Regions from separate parts of the Thioalkalivibrio sp. ALJ12 genome, predicted to be linked through region 2. Evidence: predicted binding sites of a transcription regulator. Region 2 holds the regulator's gene; the other holds the start of a gene.
What was found. Region 2 encodes sigma-54, which starts transcription at its own class of promoters, with help from an activator protein. Its sites were predicted from a motif close to TGGCANGNTNCNTGCTT; they were not measured.

Region 1: a site for sigma-54 is predicted at 1,324-1,340, ahead of F467_RS0105655 (nitrate regulatory protein). Genes of this name have one in related genera too.

Annotation. Positions count from the first base shown of each region.
Region 1 covers NZ_KB899538.1:1,181,092-1,184,262, forward strand. The annotation lists gene F467_RS0105640 (TIGR04282 family arsenosugar biosynthesis glycosyltransferase) at 1-546, shown strand, start outside; gene F467_RS0105645 (hypothetical protein) at 557-799, shown strand; gene F467_RS0105650 (DsrE family protein) at 891-1,247, shown strand; gene F467_RS0105655 (nitrate regulatory protein) at 1,374-2,693, shown strand; gene F467_RS0105660 (CmpA/NrtA family ABC transporter substrate-binding protein) at 3,075-3,171, shown strand, end outside.
Region 2 covers NZ_KB899538.1:861,008-864,178, reverse strand. The annotation lists gene F467_RS0104115 (PTS sugar transporter subunit IIA) at 10-480, opposite strand; gene hpf (ribosome hibernation-promoting factor, HPF/YfiA family) at 485-823, opposite strand; gene F467_RS0104105 (RNA polymerase factor sigma-54) at 826-2,319, opposite strand; gene lptB (LPS export ABC transporter ATP-binding protein) at 2,378-3,106, opposite strand; gene lptA (lipopolysaccharide transport periplasmic protein LptA) at 3,157-3,171, opposite strand, start outside.

The sequences.
Region 1 (3,171 bases), 320 kb from region 2:
GCGCTGGACGTGGCCCGTCAGGTGGCACCGGACCATGTGGAGCTGTGGTGCACCCCGGATGCCGATCATCCGTTCCTCGAGCGTTGTGCGGAACGCTTTGGCTGTTCCCTGCACAGCCAGGTGGGTGATGACCTCGGGGCCCGCATGCGCCATGCACTGGAGGTGGGGCCGTTTCCGGCACTGGTGATGGGGTCCGATGCCCCAACGCTGGGTGTCGGGGACCTGGTCGCTGCACGTAAGGCGCTGGCTGAAGGGGCGGATGTGGCACTGATCCCGGCGCTGGATGGTGGCTATGTGCTGCTGGCCGCCGCGCGGCCCGTCCCCGGGCTGTTCGAGGCCGTCGAATGGGGCAGCGATCGGGTGCTGGAACAGACCCGTGAGCGGGCCCAGGCGCAGGGTCTTGTCTGGGCGGAGCTGGAAGCGCGGGCGGACATCGACCGACCGGAGGACCTGGTGCACTGTCCGCCGGTGCTCCTGCGTGGCATTGGGGCACCTCGAGAGTCCCCGATCCCAGAGCAGTCGCAAGTCGGCCCAGGCTTCGGGTAGGATGCGCGCCATGAAAGCCTTTGTTGCCTGGGTCGACCGTTCCCCACTGTGGTTGTTTGCACTGTTCGTGGCCACCCTGGGGCTGTCGCCCTATGTCCCCGAACCGCACATCGTCGAGAAGATCCGCTGGCTCTTCCAGGGCGAGCTGACCCGTCCGATCGATATCCTCGACCTGATCATGCACGCCATTCCCTGGCTGCTGATGGCCTTCAAGCTCTATCGCATGAGCATTACGTCGAAAGGCGCTTCCTGACTCGGCGTCTCCTTGAGGCTTGTGGGAACTCGACGGTCCCGACTTGGGTCGCTACGGTGCCTGCCACTTTGACGTGACCAAGGAGAGTCCCATGCGTTTTATTGTTGCTGTTACCGCCGGTACTGACGACCCGACCCGTGCCACCCTCGGCATGATCGCCGCGAACGTGGCCAAGCAGCAGGGCCATGACGTGACCGTCTGGCTGCAGGGCGAGGCCGTGAACATCGCCAACCGCAATGTCTACGACAAGATCGTCGGCCACAACATGCCGGCGATGAAGGACATCGTGGATTCGCTGGTCGAGGAAGGCGTCCCGTTCTGGGCCTGCGAAGCCTGCGCCAACGGCCGCGACGTCGGCGAGCACAACTTTCTGCCGAACGCCGAGATGGCCGGCATGGGTCAGTACGTCCAGGCCGTTGCCGAGTTCGACCGCTCCATGAGCTTCTGATCGAGCGGGCAGGTCCGCGGGTGGGGTGTGATCCCCCGCCCGTTTTGCCCGTGTCTCCTGTGTCAGCCCCTCGAACTGGCACATCGCATGCTTGTTTGTTCCGGGAGTGATCCACGGACGACGAGCATGACCCAGACCCCATCCCCGAGTTTTTCCTTCGAAGAGGCCATTGGCGACTTCCTGGTCGCCTCGCGCAAGTGCGAGGTGGTGAGCCTGGAGCGCCTGCTGGAGGCGGTACAGCTGGTCGGGCGCATCCGCGCGCTGGTGCATCAGCTCCAGCGCGAACGCGGTGCCTCCAGCCTCTGGATCGGCTCCGGTGGCCAGCGCTATGCGGACGAACTGGCGCAGTACCGAGCCGAATCCGACACCACCGCACAGGCGTTTCGTGAACACCTTGATGGCTGGCTGGAGCCCGGGGCCTGTGCCCACGCGCGCAGCCGTCTGCTGGGGCGCATGGCGCTGGCGCTGCATGGCCTGTCGGGTCTGCCCAGCCTGCGGGCGGAGGTCAGCGAACGCACGCTCTCGCCGATGGAGGCGATGCGCGGCTTCAGCGAGCTGATCCGGTCGCTGCTGGCAGTGGTGTTCGAGGCCGCTGACTCCGCCACGGACCCGGAGGTCTCGCGGGCCCTGGTGGCCCTGCTGAACTTCATGCAGGGCAAGGAGCTGGCGGGCCAGGAACGCGCGATCGGGGCCGCCGGCTTTGGTCAGGGCGTGTTCGATGGCGAACTGCGCCAGTCCCTGTTGCACCGGATCGATGCCCAGGAACGCTCGTTTCGGATCTTCTCCGAGTTTGCCCCGAAGCCCGCCTGCGCGGCCTGGCAGGAACTGCAGGGCGCGGGCTTCGCGGCGGAGGTCGAGCGGCTGCGCCGTCAGGCCTGTACCCACGGCGATCTCCGGGGCGATCCCCTGCCGGACCCGGCCCGCGCCGAGACCTGGTTTGCCTGCACCACCGCGCGCATCGACGCGATGAAGGAGATCGAGGACCTCTTGGAGATGCACCTGAACGAGTGTTGCTCGGCGCGGATTACGGCGGATCGCGCGGACCTGGGCGCGGTGCGTGATCGCATCGCCCAGCTGGCGGAATCGGAGTTGAGTGACAGCGTTCCGTATGCGGTGTTCTTTGGGGCGCCGGAGGGTCTGGATCATGAGGAGGATGGTGAGACGGTGCTCAACGTCCCCATCGTCGGACACTCGGTAATGGACCTGGTGCAGCGCCAGGCGACCCGGCTGCAGTCGGTGGAAGACGAACTGCATGCGGCACGCCAGGCTCTGGCCGAGCGCAAGACCATCGAGCGCGCCAAGGCGCTTCTGATCCAGCACCGCGGCCTCAGCGAGGACCAGGCCTACAAGCTCCTGCGCCAGACAGCGATGAACCAGAACCGGCGCCTGTCCGAGGTCGCCGAGGCCACAGTCGCGATGTCGGATCTGCTGGGCAAAAGCTTGTAGCAGCCCCCTTGTGCGGTGCACCAATGCGGTTCGCCTGCACCGCCAGCGCGCCCCAGGGTGGTGCCGCTGTCGGCCGAGTTGCGGTTGGCGTTGCCCTCGCGGGGTTCGATTGAGTAACCGAGACCATCCGATTTTCCCGCGCCATGGCGCGATTCTTCCTCACAGGCTCGATTAGTAACGGCTAATTGGCACACCTCCTGCAGGAGTATCGGCAAGACGAGCCAACGGCGGTTCGTCGCCTGACAACAGGGGGACCCGATGACCGGGTCTCCCATGGGACTGGACAAAGGCGTCCATCACCCGGCTGCAAACGCGGCCGGGCTGATGCGACGCCTTTTTTCGTTTTTGGACGTGTTTGCTGACAAGGGGAGTGAGCCCGCAATGACCGATTACACGAATGACACGAAGCAACCCTCCGGCCTGTCGCGCCGGCGTTTCCTGGGCGGTATGGCCGCCGGGATCGGCGCGACCGCTCTGG
Region 2 (3,171 bases):
GAGCCATGTTCAGGCGTCGCCGAAGGCCCGGGTCAGTTCGCGTTCCAGGGCGTCCGCGTCGCCGGCACGGCGCAGCGAGGCGATATTGTCGGGCTGCGAGAGACCGCGCGCCAGCTGCGCCAGCAGGTCCAGGTGCGCGCTGGTCGCCGCCTCGGGCACCAGCAGTGCGATCAGGATGTCCACGGGTTCGTGATCCATGGCGTCGAAGTCGACCCCCTGGTCCAGCCGCAGGACCGCGACCCGGGGGGCATCGAGCTCGGCCAGACGCCCATGCGGGATGGCCACGCCATGCCCCAGACCGGTGGAGCCAAGCTTCTCGCGGGCAGACAGGGCCTCGAAGATGGCCCCGCTGGCCGGGCCGGCGGACTCCTCGCCGCCGACGGCCAGCAACTCGGCCAGGGTCTCGAGCGCCCGTTTCTGGCTGGAACACTCGGGCTCCAGCCGGATACGGGCGCGGGTGATCAGCTCGGCAATGGTCATTGCGTTAAAGGGCCTGTTCGCGGTTGCGCTGGGCACCCTCGGCGCGGTGATGGTCCTTGACCTTTTCCTTGTGCTTGATCAGCTGACGATCCACCTTGTCGATCAGGCCATCAATCGCCGCATACATATCCTCGTGACTGGCTTCGGCGTGGATGTGATTGCCGCTGACCTGGAGATTGGCCTCCGCCTTGTTGTTCAGGTTCTGGTTTTTCTCGTGGGTCAGCACCACATGCACGTCGATCACTTTGTCGAAGTGGCGTTCCAGCTTCGCGAACTTTTCGTTCACGTAGTCGCGCAGGGCGTCGGTGATATCGACGTGATGGCCGGTCAGGTTGATCTGCATGGTCAGGCTCCTTTTTGCTTGGTTCCACTGGGCATACTCGCCATCTGCCGGCGTTCGCTGGAAGACGGTATGTGCATAGCCTCGCGGTACTTGGCCACGGTGCGTCGGGCCACATTAATGCCCCGATCCGACAGGATCTGGGCCAGTTTTGCATCACTCAGTGGCTTGTTCGGGGTCTCGCCACCAATCAATTCCCGAATCATGGCACGGATCGCGGTCGCCGAGCATTCGCCGCCATCGGCTGTGCCAACATGACTGGAAAAGAAGTACTTGAACTCGAATACCCCACGCGGGGTGTGCATGTATTTCTGTGTAGTCACCCTCGAGATGGTCGATTCGTGCATCTCCAGGGTCTCGGCGATATCGCGCAGGATCAGCGGTTGCATGGCAACCTCACCATGCTCGAGAAACCCCTGCTGGCGCACGACGATGGCCTGGGCGACCCGCAGCAGGGTGTCGTTCCGGCTGTGCAGGCTCTTCAGGAACCAGCGCGCCTCCTGCAACTGATCGCGCATAAACGCGCTATCACGCGCATCGGAGACCTGCCGCACCATGCCCGCATAGAGATCGTTGATGCGAATGCGCGGCGCAATCTCCGGGTTCAAGTCCACGCGCCAGCCATCGCGGTCATGGCGGACATAGACATCCGGCACCACATATTCCGAAGTGGACTCGCTGATCTGGGCACCGGGCCGCGGATTCAGGGTGCGGATCAGGTCCAGCGCCCGCGCCAGCTCGTCCGGGTCGCGCACGCCGGACTGGCGCTGCAGGGCTCGGTAGTCCCGCTTGGCCAGGCTCTCCATGCCGTTTTCCAGGATGGCTCGAGCCGCGTCACGCGCCGGGGCATCCGGCGCCAAATGGCGCAGCTGGATCTCCAGGCACTCGCGCAGGTCCCGCGCACCGACGCCCAGCGGGTCGCACTGCTGAATCCAGTGCAGCACCGCCTCGACCTCGTCGACCCCCACGGGCTCGTCTTCGCCCTGGCTGATCATCTCCGCCAGCGCCTCGAGTTCACTGTCCAGATAGCCGTCCGGGCTGATCGCGTCGATCAGCGCCGCCCCGATCCGTTGGTCTCGTGGGGTCAGGTGGCTCAGATGCAGCTGCCAGAGCAGGTGATCCTGCAGGCCCTCGTCCTCGCCGTCGGAGGTATTCTCCAGCGGGTCGCGGTCGTCCAGGCCGCGTGGGCTCGGGGCGGGCTCGTAGATGTCGTCCCAGCGACTGTCGGTGCTCAACTCCTCGGGGATCACGTCATCGCCAGCCGTGTCGGCCTGCATGCGATCCCCGTCGACCCGTTCGCCCCCTTCCTCCGGGCGCTCGGGCGGGGCCTCCTCGCCCTCGTCCTCCACCTGCTCGAGCATGGGGTTGCTTTCCAGCGCCTGCTGGATCTCCGCCTGCAACTCCAGCGTGGAAAGCTGCAGCAGACGGATCGCCTGTTGCAGCTGCGGGGTCATCGTCAGCGTCTGCCCCAGCTGCAGATTGAGCCCGGGTTTCAGCATCGCGGTTTGAGGTCCATGGTGACCATCAAGATCATCTTAAGGAAACACTGATCAATGTTCACAGTCGAAAGTTTTCTCCGAGATACACGCGGCGCACCTGGGGGTCGTCCAGCAGCTCCTGCGGGGTCCCGGCGCTCAGGATGCGGCCCTCACTAAGAATATAGGCCCTGTCGCAGATTCCGAGGGTCTCGCGCACGTTGTGGTCGGAAATCAGCACACCGATCCCGCGCTGGGCCAGATGCCCAATCACGGCCTGGATATCACCCACGGAAATCGGATCCACGCCGGCAAACGGTTCGTCCAGGCAGATAAAGCGCGGGTCACCGGCCAGTGCCCGCGCGATCTCGGCGCGGCGACGCTCGCCCCCGGACAGGGCAATCCCAGGGCTGTGGCGCACGGTCTCCAGCTGGAACTCCTCGATCAGGGCATCGCCGATGCGGCGTCGCTCGTGGCGGTCGAGCTCCGAGCGCAGCTCCAGCACCGCCTGCAGGTTGTCCCAAACACTCAGCCGACGGAAGATCGAGGCCTCCTGCGGCAGGTAGCCCAGCCCGGCTCGGGCCCGCGAATGAATCGGGGCCCGGGTGATGTCCCGGTCACCCAGCGTGATGCGGCCACGATTGGGCCGGATCAGGCCGACCAGGCTGTAGAAACAGGTGGTCTTGCCTGCGCCGTTCGGTCCCAGCAGGCCCACGACCTCCCCTGGTGCCAGATCGACGTCGACACGATCCAGCACCGTACGCTTGCCATAGCGCTTGGTCAGCTCGCGGCCGGTCAGATAGCCGGCCATCGGCGCAGATTCGCCACCGGCCGCGGCGGGCGCGCTGGTGTCGAGCTCGTTCATTCGTCGTCTTC